DNA from 3 places in the Allofournierella massiliensis genome. Region 3 is predicted to be linked to each of the others. Evidence: predicted binding sites of a transcription regulator. Region 3 holds the regulator's gene; each other region holds the start of a gene.

Region 1 (4,447 bases), on a different contig from region 3:
CGGCATGCAAAATTGCATGCCGGTCTTTCGAGCTTTTTATGAGGCTGCTTTGCAGCTTAGTACATGCCGCCCATGCCGCCCATGTCGGGGGCAGCGGGAGCAGCGGCGGGCTGCTCGGGCTCATCGGCAACCAGGCTCTCGGTGGTCAGAACCATGGAAGCAACACTGGCCGCATTCTCCAGAGCGGAACGGGTTACCTTGGTGGGATCCACGATGCCGGCCTCGATCATGTCGCAGTACTGCTCCTTCTGAGCGTCAAAGCCGTAGTTGGACTTGCCGGAGCTCAGGATCTTGTCGATGATAACGCTGCCTTCCAGACCGGCGTTCTGAGCAATCTGGCGCAGAGGAGCTTCCAGAGCCTTCAGCACAATGCGGGCGCCGGTGCGCTCGTCGCCTTCCAGCTCATCGCATACCTTCTGTACAGCGGGGATGGCGTTAATGGCAGCAGTGCCGCCGCCGGCCACAATGCCCTCTTCCACGGCAGCCTTGGTGGCGTTCAGGGCGTCCTCAATGCGCAGCTTCTTGTCCTTCATTTCCACTTCGGTGGCAGCGCCCACGCGGATTACCGCAACACCGCCGGCCAGCTTGGCCAGACGCTCCTGCAGCTTCTCACGGTCGAAATCGCTGGTGGAGCTTTCCATCTGGGCACGGATCTGGTTCACGCGCTCCTTGATCAGCTCCTTGGCACCGGCACCATCCACGATGGTGGTGGTTTCCTTGGTCACCTTGACCTGACGGGCACGGCCCAGCATATCAACAGTGGTCTCCTTCAGGTCGTAGCCCAGCTCCTCGCTGATGACCTGGCCACCGGTCAGAATGGCGATATCCTGCAGCATCTCCTTGCGGCGGTCGCCAAAACCGGGAGCCTTAACGGCCACGCAGGTAAAGGTGCCACGCAGACGGTTCACGATCAGGGTGGACAGAGCCTCGCCCTCAACGTCTTCGGCGATGATGACCAGCTTCTTGCCGCTCTGGACGATCTGCTCCAGCAGGGGCAGGATGTCCTGAATTACACTGATCTTCTTATCGGTGATCAGGATGTAGGCATCGTCGATCACGGCCTCCATCTTCTCGGTATCGGTTACCATGTAGGGAGTGATGTAGCCGCGGTCGAACTGCATGCCTTCCACAACTTCAGAGTAGGTCTCGGCGGTCTTGCTCTCCTCGATGGTGATTACACCGTCGGCAGTAACCTTCTCCATGGCTTCCGCGATCAGTTCGCCGACAGCGGCGTCATCAGCAGAAACAGTGGCAACACGGGCAATGTCCTTGGTGCCGTCTACCTTTTTGCTGTTGGCAGCAAAGGCAGAAACAGCGGCCTTAACAGCCTTCTGCATACCGCGCTTTACATCCATGGGGTTGGCACCGGCAGCAACGTTCTTCATGCCTTCGTGTACCAGAGCCTGCGCCAGAACGGTGGCGGTGGTGGTACCGTCGCCCGCGATGTCATTGGTCTTGGTGGCGACTTCACGCACCAGCTGAGCGCCCATGTTCTCGAACACGTCCTTCAGCTCAATCTCCTTGGCGATGGTAACGCCATCGTTGGTGATCACAGGGCTGCCGAACTTCTTGCCCAGCACCACGTTGCGGCCCTTGGGGCCCATGGTGATGCGGACGGTGTCAGCCAGGGTATCAATACCAGCGGAAAGGGCCTTGCGGGCAGCCTCGCCATGCAGAATTTGTTTTGCCATAATGAATCTCTCCTTTTATTGCAGGATGCGCAGTGCGCATTCGATCAGTCGATGTTTTAACGCAGATCGGAAGATTACTCCTCCACGATGGCCAGAATATCGCTCTGGCGTACGATGGTGCATTCCTCGCCGTCCACCTTCACTTCGGTGCCGGAGTACTTGCTGGTGAGAACCTTATCGCCTACCTTGACGATCATCTCCACTTCCTTGCCATCTACCATGCCGCCGGGGCCAACTGCCAGAACCTCGGCCACCTGGGGCTTCTCCTTGGCGGAACCGGCCAGGATGATGCCGCTCTTGGTGGTTTCTTCGGCTTCAACGGTCTTGATCACAACGCGATCTGCAAGAGGCTTGATTTTCATGGAAGATATCCTCCTATTCAAAATAAATTTTATGATAACAAAAATTTGTTTAGCACTCATTCTCCCTGAGTGCTAATGTATATTTTAGTCGCTCTTCCATCAAAAATCAAGTGGATAAATAAAAAAATTTTTGTGAACAAACCATGATTATGCCCTGTAGAATTCCATTATACCGTTCGCTGCGCTCTTTTTCTGCGCTTCTTCCCTGTTTTTAGCAATACCCGCCTTCGCTTTGCTGAACCTCTTTTGCTTGCGAGTGTCGAAAGAGGAAGGACGCAGAGTATTTTTCCGGGTCGGCCACGGGTATATGGCGACAGCAGCTTTGCCCTTGCGGCCTGGGATCCGACTTGCAGCTGGGAAAACGGTGACACCGTGATGCTGGGAACAGAACGCCTGGAAATTGCAGGGCTTTTGAAATACGATCCTTTTCGTTCCGATGGGTTAACCGGAGGGCAGCTTACTCTGATTGTTTCCGATGAAACTTTTGTCCGTTTGACCGGCATAACCGATTATGCCCTGCTGATGATTCAAACTTCGGCAGATGTGCCGGACGAAACAGTGGAGGCCATCCGCCAGCTGGCGGAGGAAAACGGATGGGCTATGACCGACAGGCGAGAACAGAGCACCCGCGGAACCTATCTGGCCTTTACCGCCTGCGTGTATGGCTTTTTGGGCATTATCGCACTGGTTGCCGTGCTCAACATTGTCAACTGCATTTCCATGAGCGTGACTGCCAGAATCCGACAATACGGCGCAATGCGGGCAGTGGGTATGGATGAACAGCAAATTACCAGAATGCTTGCCGCTCAGGCGTTCACCTATGCCCTGACCGGCTGTGTCTCAGGCTGTGCGGTCGGATTACCACTGAGCCGCTTGCTCTATGGTTTTCTGATTCTGAAGCATTTCCCTTATGCGGTGTGGCAATTCCCGTTCGGCCGTCTGGTCGTGGTTTTTGTGTTTGTGCTTTTTGCAGCCGCAGCAGCAGTCTGGGCGCCTGTCCGGCGGATTCAGCGGATGTCCGTAACCGAAACAGTCAATGAGCTGTAACTTCTTTTTTGTAAAGAAAAACGGCAGCGTGACAGGATCAGCTCCTTCACGCTGCCGTTTTTGGTTTTATCTGTTGAAGACAACATCTTTGCACAATGCGGAAAGTTCTGTATCCAGAACGGAACGAGGCAGCACAATCTGCGCGGCAGCGGGAAGCACATGTGCCCGCAGACTGCTGTAGGGAGCGCACTCCCCGTCTCTCGTTACCACGATGGGACGGCCGTCAAGGGTGTCCAACTGCAGGCGGCGCACCTTTCTGGCCAGAATGATATCGCGATAGGCCGGAGCTACCTGATCCCCCTGCATGTGCAGGCCCTTCTGATAGTCGCCAATCAGGCGGGCAATTTGAAGCCGGCCGATTTTTCGAACCAGAATCAGCTCCAGAAAGCCATCATTCATACAGGCATGAGGTGCAGCCAGAAAGCCGCCCCCGTAGGTGGAGCCGTTGCAGAGCGCAAGCATCAGAAAATCTCCGGTGATGATCTCGTCATCCGCACAGATGCGAAGCCGATGCCCCAGCGGCCCGCTCACTGCCTGAAGGATGGACAGTTTATATGCCATGGAACCACCGCACAGCGGGATACGGCGAAATTTCGGAATGCCGTATGCTACCTGCGCATCCAGTCCGGCGGAGCAGATGGCCACTGCAATCCCCTGATCGGTTTCAATCAGATCCATGGGAACCGCTTCGCCCTGAATCAGATCCTCCAGATTGAGAAATGGCGCGCTGCCGCCGAAGTTTCGCACAAAGTCATTTCCGCTGCCGCAAGGCACGCAGGCAACCTGTGCATTGGCATGGCCATAGGCTCCGCGCAACACCTCATTCAAAGTTCCGTCTCCCCCGCAGGCATACAGCCGAACAGGGCCTTCCTGTTCTGCCTGCCGCTGTGCCAGTTCCACACCATGGCCCGGTTTTTCCGTTAGAAGAATCTGGTAATTCAGATGTTGCTGTGCCGCCGCCTGAATAATCCGCGGAACCAGCAAACCGCTGGCATCCGCCTTGCCGGAAACGGGATTTACAATAAAAACATGCCGCAACGGCTACGCCCTCCTGTCAGCGCATTTAACGCTTTGATATTGATGTGATGCCCTTATTATACAAAATCCAGTCGTCGCCGCCAAGTATTAATGCCGATGAATAACCTGATTCCGGATTGCCCATACTCATTGCAGGACAATGCGGCTGCGCCGCAAGAAAGGCCGGATGTTATGCAGATCTTTGCTGAAGTGGGAAAAATCACCATTACAAGTCTGGTTTCCATCGTGGTTCTGTTTGGTTTGTGTAAGCTGGTTGGACAACGTCAGATCAGCCAGATGAGTCTGTTTGATTATGTAACCAGTATCACC
Region 2 (4,447 bases), on a different contig from region 3:
GTTCCAGTGCGGATATCCGCCCTGTGATTTGATGATATCCGGGGTTCGTATCCAAATTGTATCATGTTCTTATCCAACCGGGTTGTTTTGGCGTTTTTTCAGATTTTTCTTTTCAAGCCTTGACAACCGTGTATATACGCGTATATACTGTATATGTCAGATATGTACAGTCTGGCAAAATCAAAGGGCAGCACCGCATCATTCCAGGTGGTGGAGCGCGCCGGAAAATTTTTCGTGAGATGAACCAAAAAGCGCAGGCAATCCTTGGCTGGATTGGCGAGCATTTTTGGAAAATATCACGGAAAATTTTGGCGTGATACGCCGCCTGAGCCACCAGGCTTGAATGGTACGGTGTTGCCCAAAGGGAAAGCGAGGAATACTGATGGAGATCTACATCAGCAATTCCAGCCCAAAGCCAATCTATGCCCAGATCACCGACCAGATCCGCGCCGCCATCTTCGACGGCCGGCTCAAGGAAGGCGACGCGCTGCCCAGCATCCGGCTGCTGGCCAAGGAGCTGCGCATCAGCGTGATTACCACCAAACGAGCCTATGAGGATCTGGAAAAGGCCGGGTTCATCAACACAGTGCCCGGCAAGGGCTGCTTCGTTGCACCCCAGAATATGGAGCTGCACCGGGAGGAGACCCTGAAAAAGATGGAAGGATACCTGCAACAGGCGGTGGACACCGCGCTGGCCGGGGGCATCAGCAAGGCGGAGGTGCTGGCAACATTGAATTTGTTGTTGGAAGGAGACTGATCCTATGGAAAACGCGATCTGCATCCGCGGCTTGTGCAAGCATTACGAGGATTTTTCGCTGGAAAATCTGGACCTGACCGTGCCCACCGGCACCATCGTGGGCTTTGTGGGCGAAAACGGTGCGGGTAAAACCACCACGCTGAAGGCCATTTTCGGAGCCATCCGCACCGACGGGGGCAGCATTGAGGTGCTGGGCTGCACCGACCCCGACCGACTGGACAAATCCCAGATCGGCGTGGTGATGGAAGATTCCTTCTTTTACGAGACCCTCACCCCACGGCAGGTAAACAGCATTATGAAGAGTTTGCAGCCCGGCTGGGACAGCGCCGAATTCGCCCGGCTGCTGGAGGTCTACCAGCTGCCCGAGAAAAAGCTCATCAAGGATATGAGCAAGGGCATGCGGATGAAGTTCCGGCTGGCCACCGCTCTGGCGCATAAACCCAAGCTGCTGATTCTGGACGAAGCCACCAGCGGCCTGGATCCGGTGGTGCGCGGCGAGGTGCTGGACTACCTGCGGGACTACATTCAGGACGAAAGCCACAGCGTTCTGATGAGCAGCCACATCACCAGCGATCTGGAAAAGGTGGCGGATTCCATCGCCTACCTGCGCAAGGGGCGACTGCTGTTCCAGATGGACCGGGACGAGCTGCTGGAAAAGTACGGCGTTCTGCGGTGCAGCCCGGAACAGCTGGAAGTACTGGACAATCGGCTTAAAGTCGCCACACGCAAAACCGGCTTTACCTGCGAAACGCTGGTCAGCGATGCAGCGGCCGCCCGCCGGGCGCTGCCGGACGCGGTAATTGACCGGGCCAGCATCGAGGACATCATGCAGTTTTATACCGGGAGGGATGCACAATGATCGGCCTGCTGAAAAAAGACTTCTTCATTCTCTGGCACGCTTACCATAAAAATCTGGCCCTTGTTCTGGTGCTTTACAGCGTCATGGCTCTGGCGATGGATCTCACCTTTATGGTGTTCTTCTTTGCCTGGATCTCCGGCTTCTATATTCTGAGCGGACTGACCATCGACAATTATTCCAAATGGGATCTGTACGCTGCCAGCCTGCCGGTGAGCAAGCGGCAGATCGTAGGCGCAAAGTTTATCCTCATCACCCTGGCGCTGCTCATCAGCTTTGTAATCGGCACCCTGCTGTGCGGTCTGCTGACTCTGCTGAAGGGTACTCCTTTTCTGGAAAACCTGCTGAGCCTGTTTGCGGTATCCTTTGTCTGCCTTGCCTACTTCGGCGTTTCTCTGGTGCTTTCCTATAAATATGGCGTGGAGAAAGCCCGCACTGCGGTGCTGCTGGCCGCTGCGGCGGTGTTCGGCTGTCTGTTCGCGCTGGGCAAGCTGGATCTTTTGCAAAGCTTTGCCCTGCCCGGTCTGCTGCAAACGCTGTTTCTGGGGGATCTGGCCATTTGGGGCTGGGCTGTGGTGATGCCGGTGTGCTGCATTCTGGTGTATCTGCTCTGCTGGGCCATCGCCACCCGCATTTACAGCCGCAAGGAGTTTTAAACTTTTTGTGAACCCTCTTGCAGTTTTCTTCAAAAAGGTGTATATTAGATTAGCACTCAAACATAACGAGTGCTAATCTTTTTTGTTTTACAATACTTTTTCATAAAAGGGAGCGTTCAATCATGGCTGTAAAAGAATTTAAGGCCGAAAGCAAAAAGCTGCTGGACATGATGATCCATTCCATCTATTCCAACAAGGAAATTTTCCTGCGTGAGCTGATCTCCAACGCCAGTGACGCCATCGACAAGCTCTATTTCAAGAGCCTGACCGACCACAGCGTCACCACCAAAAAGGAGGATTATCAGATCCTGCTGGAGCTGGACAAGGAAAACCGCACCCTGACTCTGACCGATAACGGCATCGGCATGACCAGGGAAGAGCTGGAAGAGAACCTGGGCACCATCGCCCGCAGCGGCAGCTTGGACTTCAAGAAGGACAACAAAGCCGAGGACATCGACATCATCGGTCAGTTCGGCGTGGGCTTCTACTCCGCCTTCATGGTTGCCAGCCGCGTCACCGTGATCAGCCGCGCCTTCGGCAGCGACACTGCCTGGCAGTGGGAGAGCACCGGTGCTGAGGGTTACACCATCACCGAGGCTGACAAAGAGGACGTGGGCACCAAGATCATCATGGTGATCAAGGAAAACGCCGAGAACGAGAACTACGATGAGTTCCTGGACGAGTACAATCTGGTGCACATCGTGAAGAAGTACAGCGACTATGTGCGCTACCCCATCCGCATGGAGCGTGAAAAGACCCGTGCTAAGGAGCGCCCCGCCGACGCCGGTGAGGATTACAAGACCGAGTACGAGACCTACACTGAGCTGGAGACCCTGAACAGCATGGTTCCCCTGTGGAAGCGCAGCAAGAGTGACGTAACCGACGAGGAATATAATCAGTTCTACAAGGATAAGTTCTACGACTTCACCGATCCTGCCCGGGTAATTGTGAGCCGCACCGAGGGCACCGCCACCTACAATGCTCTGCTCTTCATCCCCGGCCATGCCCCCTTCAACTATTACAGCCGCGACTACGAAAAGGGCCTGCAGCTGTATGCTTCCGGCGTGCTGATCATGGACAAGTGCGCCGACCTTCTGCCCGATCATTTCAGCTTCGTGAAGGGCATTGTGGACAGCCAGGACCTGAGCCTGAACATCAGCCGTGAGATGCTGCAGAAGGACGGCCAGCTCAAGCTGATCCGCAACAGCCTGGAAAAGAAGATCAAGAACGAACTGAACGCCATGAAGAACAACGACCGTGAGAAATACGACGAGTTCTTCAAGAGCTTCGGCCGCCAGCTGAAATTCGGCTGCTACGAGAGTTACGGTGCCAACAGCGACCTGCTGAAGGATCTGCTGCTGTTCCACAGCGCCAAGGAAAACAAGCTGATCAGCCTGCAGGAATACGTGGATAAGATGCCCGAGGATCAGAAGTACATCTACTACGCTGCCGGTGATTCCACCGAGCGCCTGGCCAAACTGCCCGCCGCCGAGCTGGTGCTGGACAAGGGCTACGACCTGCTGCTGCTCACCGAGGATGTGGATGAATTCTGCCTGCAGGTGCTGCGCCACTACGGCGAGAAGGACAAGGAGAAGGAATTCAAGAACATTTCCAGCGGCGATCTGGGTCTGGAATCCGAAGAGGAAAAGAAGGCCGCCGAAGAAGCCAGCGAGGCAAACAAGGACCTGTTCGAGGCCATGAAAACCGCTCTGGACGGCAAGGTGACTGCTGTGCGCCTGTCCACCCGTTTGAAGAGCCATCCCGTTTGCATCGCCAGCGAAGGCCCCCTGAGCCTGGAGATGGAAAAGGTGCTGAGCTCCATGCCCAACAGCGGCGACATGCCCGCCCCCAAGAGCGAAAAGGTTCTGGAGCTGAATGCTTCTCACCCGGTATTTGAGACTCTGAAGAAGCTTCAGGCAGACGGCGAGACCGAAAAGCTGGGCAAGTATGCGAACATCCTGTACAATCAGGCGCTGCTCATTGAGGGCATGCCCATCGAGGATCCCGTGGCTTACGCACAGGCAGTGTGCGAGCTGCTGAAATAAGCGCTCTCTGTCCTCCTATCCCCCAAAACAGGCAAAAAGATAAAGAGCCGCCCGGCCCGCCAGCGTTTGCTGGCAAAGGCCGGGCAGCTCTTATTTTTGTTTTTATGAAAGCACGCGCTCATACCGTGAGGCT
Region 3 (4,447 bases):
TGACCAGCGGCCGCATCCTGATCGACGATCAGGACGTGCGCAGCGTGACCCTGAAGAGCCTGCGCGGGGCCATCGGCGTGGTGCAGCAGGATGTGTATCTGTTCAGCGGCACCGTGTACGAGAACATTGCCTACGGCAAGGTGGGCGCCAGCCGGGAAGAGGTGATCGCCGCCGCAAAGCTGGCGGGCGCCCATGAGTTCATCACCCAGCTGAAAAACGGCTACGATACCTATGTGGGCGAGCGGGGCGTGAAGCTGTCCGGCGGGCAGAAGCAGCGCATCTCCATTGCCCGGGTATTTTTGAAGAACCCGCCCATCCTGATTCTGGACGAGGCCACCAGCGCGCTGGACAACGAGAGCGAGGTGCTGGTGGGCAAGAGCCTGGAGAAGCTGGCCAGGGGCCGTACCACCCTGACCATCGCCCACCGGCTGACCACCATCCAGCATGCGGACCGCATTCTGGTGCTGGGGGCCGAGGGCATCGAGGAAGAGGGCACCCACGAACAGCTGCTGGCAAAGCAGGGCGTGTACTACCGGCTGTGGAACGGCATGGTAGGCGCGGAATAAATAACGTTTTGAGCAGAGCCCCCGGGCGGCAGTTCGCCGCCCGGGGGCTTTTTTCGCTTGCGGGTGCATAAACTGGAAATTCTGGCAGATACTACGAATTACAATACCAATCCAAAAAGGAGTCTGCCATGAAAGCAACAGGAATCGTGAGACGCATCGACGATCTTGGCCGGGTGGTGATCCCCAAGGAGATCCGCCGCACCCAGCGCATCCGGGAGGGCGACCCGCTGGAGATCTTCACCACCGGCGCCGGGGAGGTCATCTTTAAAAAGTATTCCCCCATGGGCGAGCTGGCGGGCTTTGCCGCCCAGTACGCCGAGGCCCTGCACAAAATACTGGGCCTGACCGCGCTGGTCTGCGACCGGGACAGCATCATCGCCGCCGCCGGCGCAGCAAAGCGGGAGTATCAGGAGCGGGGCGTGAGCATCCCGCTGGAGCGCATCATGGACCGGCGCAAGCCCTTCTGGCACAGCGGCAAGGCCGAGGAGTGCGTGTTCCCCTGCGAGGGGGCCGACCGGCACATTCTTGCCGCCTGCCCGCTGCTGGCCGGGGGCGATGTGGCCGGCGCGGTGCTGCTGCTCTCGGCTGACAAGAGCGCCCGCCCCGGCGAGCCGGAGCAGGCCGCATTGCAGATTGCGGCGGCCTTTCTGGCAAAGCAGGTGGAGGCCTGAAGCGCCAGTTTTTCGGCTCCCACGCCCCTGCGGGGCGGCGGGAGCCTTTGTTTTGCCCTGCCCAAGCAGGGGAATTATGGCAGATTGTGAACAAAGCATGAAACTTTTAAAATTTTTGCGCACCCCCTTGACAGCCGTATAAAATGGAGTAAAATAGACTTAGCACTCGGGAACATAGAGTGCTAAACAAAGAACAAAAAGAGGTGAGGACCTGTGCCGATGGATGATCGAAAGCAGCGCGTGCTGGAAGCGATTGTTGCCCTGTATACCCAGGGCGGCGAACCGGTAGGCTCGGGTCTTTTGAGCCAGTATCTGGACATGGCGGTCTCCAGCGCAACGCTGCGCAACGAGATGGCCGCCCTCACCAAGCTGGGCCTGCTGGAGCAGCCCCACACCAGCGCGGGCCGGGTGCCCAGCGCCAAGGGCTACCGGTATTATCTGGATCATCTGATGCAGCCCAAGGCGGGGCTGAGCGCCCGCCAGAAGGCCCAGATCGATCAGGTGTTCGCCCGGCTGGACTACGAGCCGGATAAGCTGGCGGAGGGCGCGGCCAAGGCGCTGGCGGAGCAGACCGGTTACACGGTGGCCGCCACCACCCCCCGGTCGGACGATCTGCGCATCGCCCATTTCGAGGTGGTGCAGGTGGGCCGGTATTCCGCCGCGGTGCTGGGCGTGACCAGTGCTGGCGGGGTACGCACCCGGGTGGCCCGGCTGGAAACCGGTTTTTCCCGGCAGGACGCCCAGCTGGTTGCCATGGCCCTGAACCGGGGGCTGGCCTTTGTGGCCCCGGCGGATCTGAGCGCCCAGCGGCTGGCGGCTGTGACCGCCAGCATGGGCGAAAAGGGCCCGGCGCTGTATCCGGTGGTGCAGGCCGCCGCGGCGCTGCTGTGTGAGGCCGCCAAGGCCCGCACCTATCTGGAGGGCCAGCAGTATCTGCTGCGCTGGCCCCAGCTGGAGGGCTGTTTGCCCGGTGTGCTGGAGCTGTTCGCCGATCAGGAAAAGGCGGGCCGGTTCATCACCCCGCCCACCGGCCGCACCTCGGTGCTGCTGGGGGAGGACATGGAAAACCCCATGCCCGGCCTCTGTGTGATGGGCAAGCGGTATCTGGCAGGCGGCGGGCTCACGGGAGCCATCGCGCTGCTGGGCCCGGTACGGATGCCCTTTGAACAGCTGATCCCCATTCTGGAATATTATGCCTTGAAGCTCGGCGAATGTATGGCCGGCAAGGCGCAGGAGGACAATACATGAGCGAAGAGATGAAAAACCCCGCGCAGCAGCCCGAAGAGCAGCCCGCGGAGGAAACCAAAGCCGCTGAAACCGGCACCCCGGAAGAAAACGCCGGGCAGGAGCCGAAAAAGCACGGCAAGGAAAAGAAAAAGGATCTGGCCGCCGAGCTGGAGGCCGCAAAGGCAGCAGCCGCTGCCGCCGAGGCCGCGCTGAGCGCCGCCAAGGATCAGCTGCTGCGCACCGCCGCCGAGTACGAAAACTTCCGCAAGCGGTCCGCCCGCGAGCAGGACGCCGCCTTCAACAACGGCGTGGGCTTCGCGGTGAGCCAGATTCTGGCCATTCTGGATACGCTGGACATGGCGGCCAACGCCCCCACCACCGACGAGAACTACAAAAAAGGCGTGATGATGACGCTGGACAAAGCGGCCGCTGCCTTCAAGGTGCTCAAGGTGGAGGAGATCCCCGCACTGGGCCTTCCCTTTGACCCGGAGGTGCACAGCGCCGTGATGCAGCAGCCCGCTGCCGAAGGGCAGGAGAGCGGCACCGTGGTGCAGGTGTTCCAGAAGGGCTATAAACTGGGCGACAAGGTCGTCCGCCATGCTACCGTTGTGGTGGCTGAATAAGCAGAAAAGCCAACCGGCTTTTTGATAAAAACAATCAACTTCATTCTGATACGATTCGAGAAGGAGAGGAATAGATTATGAGCAAGATTATTGGTATTGACCTGGGTACTACCAACAGCTGTGTATCCGTTATCGAGGGCGGCGAGCCCGTTGTGATCGCCAACGCCGAGGGTGCCCGCACCACCCCCAGTGTGGTGGGCTTCACCAAGACCGGCGAGCGTCTGGTCGGCCAGGTGGCCAAGCGCCAGGCCATCACCAACCCCGAGCGCACCGTGAGCTCCATCAAGCGTCACATGGGCACCGACTACAAGGTTTCCATCGACGGCAAGGACTACAACCCCCAGCAGATCAGCGCCATGATTCTGGCCAAGCTGAAGGCGGACGCCGAGGCCTACCTGGGCGAGACCGTTTCCGAGGCCGTGATCACCGTGCCCGCTTACTTTAACGACAGCCAGCGTCAGGCCACCAAGGACGCCGGCACCATCGCCGGCCTGAACGTGCGCCGTATCATCAACGAGCCCACCGCTGCGGCTCTGGCTTACGGCGCCGACAAGGACAACGACCAGAAGATCATGGTTTACGACCTGGGCGGCGGCACCTTCGATGTGTCCATCATCGAGATGGGCGACGGCGTGACCGAGGTTCTGGCCACCAACGGTGATACCCACCTGGGCGGCGACGACTTCGACCAGCGCATCATCGACTGGATGGCCGACGAGTTCCAGAAGGAGAACGGCATCGACCTGCGGGGCGACAAGATGGCTGCTCAGCGCCTGAAGGAAGCCGCCGAGAAGGCCAAGATCGAGCTGTCCGGCGTGCCCAGCACCGCCATCAACCTGCCCTTCATCACCGCCGACGCTACCGGCCCCAAGCATCTGGATATGACCCTGACCCGCGCCCAGTTCGACAAGATGACCGCCGATCTGGTGGAGCGCACCATGGTTCCCGTACGCAAGGCTCTGCAGGACGCCGGCCTGCGCCCCAGCGATCTGGGCAAGGTTCTGCTGGTGGGCGGTTCCACCCGTATCCCCGCCGTGCAGGAAGCCGTTAAGAAGGAGATGGGCTGCGAGCCCTTCAAGGGCATCAACCCCGACGAGTGCGTTGCCATCGGCGCTGCCATTCAGGGCGGCGTGCTGAACAAGGAGGTCGGCGGCATCCTGCTGCTGGACGTTACTCCTCTGAGCCTGGGCATCGAGACCCTGGGCGGCGTCTGCACCAAGATCATCGAGCGCAACACCACCATCCCCACCAAGAAGAGCCAGATCTTCTCCACCGCCGCCGACAACCAGCCCAGCGTTGAAGTCAACGTGCTGCAGGGCGAGCGTGAGATGGCTGCCGACAACAAGAGCCTGGGCATGTT

The links. The regulator HrcA, encoded in region 3, represses chaperone genes, less so after heat shock. The targets are predictions, from matches to a motif close to TGTTAGCACTCNNNNNNNNNGAGTGCTAACA.
Region 1: the regulator HrcA is predicted to act here: its motif matches at 2,101-2,131, upstream of ACESYO_RS13705 (co-chaperone GroES).
Region 2: the regulator HrcA is predicted to act here: its motif matches at 2,317-2,347, upstream of htpG (molecular chaperone HtpG).

Annotation. Positions count from the first base shown of each region.
Region 1 is NZ_CAXSWZ010000031.1:79-4,525, forward strand. It holds gene groL (chaperonin GroEL) at 57-1,691, opposite strand; gene ACESYO_RS13705 (co-chaperone GroES) at 1,766-2,053, opposite strand; gene ACESYO_RS13710 (ABC transporter permease) at 2,576-3,100, shown strand; gene ACESYO_RS13715 (diacylglycerol/lipid kinase family protein) at 3,167-4,138, opposite strand; gene ACESYO_RS13720 (DUF421 domain-containing protein) at 4,310-4,447, shown strand, end outside.
Region 2 is NZ_CAXSWZ010000001.1:213,913-218,359, reverse strand. It holds gene ACESYO_RS01045 (GntR family transcriptional regulator) at 383-757, shown strand; gene ACESYO_RS01040 (ABC transporter ATP-binding protein) at 762-1,616, shown strand; gene ACESYO_RS01035 (ABC-2 transporter permease) at 1,613-2,269, shown strand; gene htpG (molecular chaperone HtpG) at 2,392-4,314, shown strand.
Region 3 is NZ_CAXSWZ010000006.1:1,320-5,766, forward strand. It holds gene ACESYO_RS04520 (ABC transporter ATP-binding protein) at 1-566, shown strand, start outside; gene ACESYO_RS04525 (stage V sporulation T C-terminal domain-containing protein) at 695-1,237, shown strand; gene hrcA (heat-inducible transcriptional repressor HrcA) at 1,457-2,485, shown strand; gene ACESYO_RS04535 (nucleotide exchange factor GrpE) at 2,482-3,087, shown strand; gene dnaK (molecular chaperone DnaK) at 3,165-4,447, shown strand, end outside.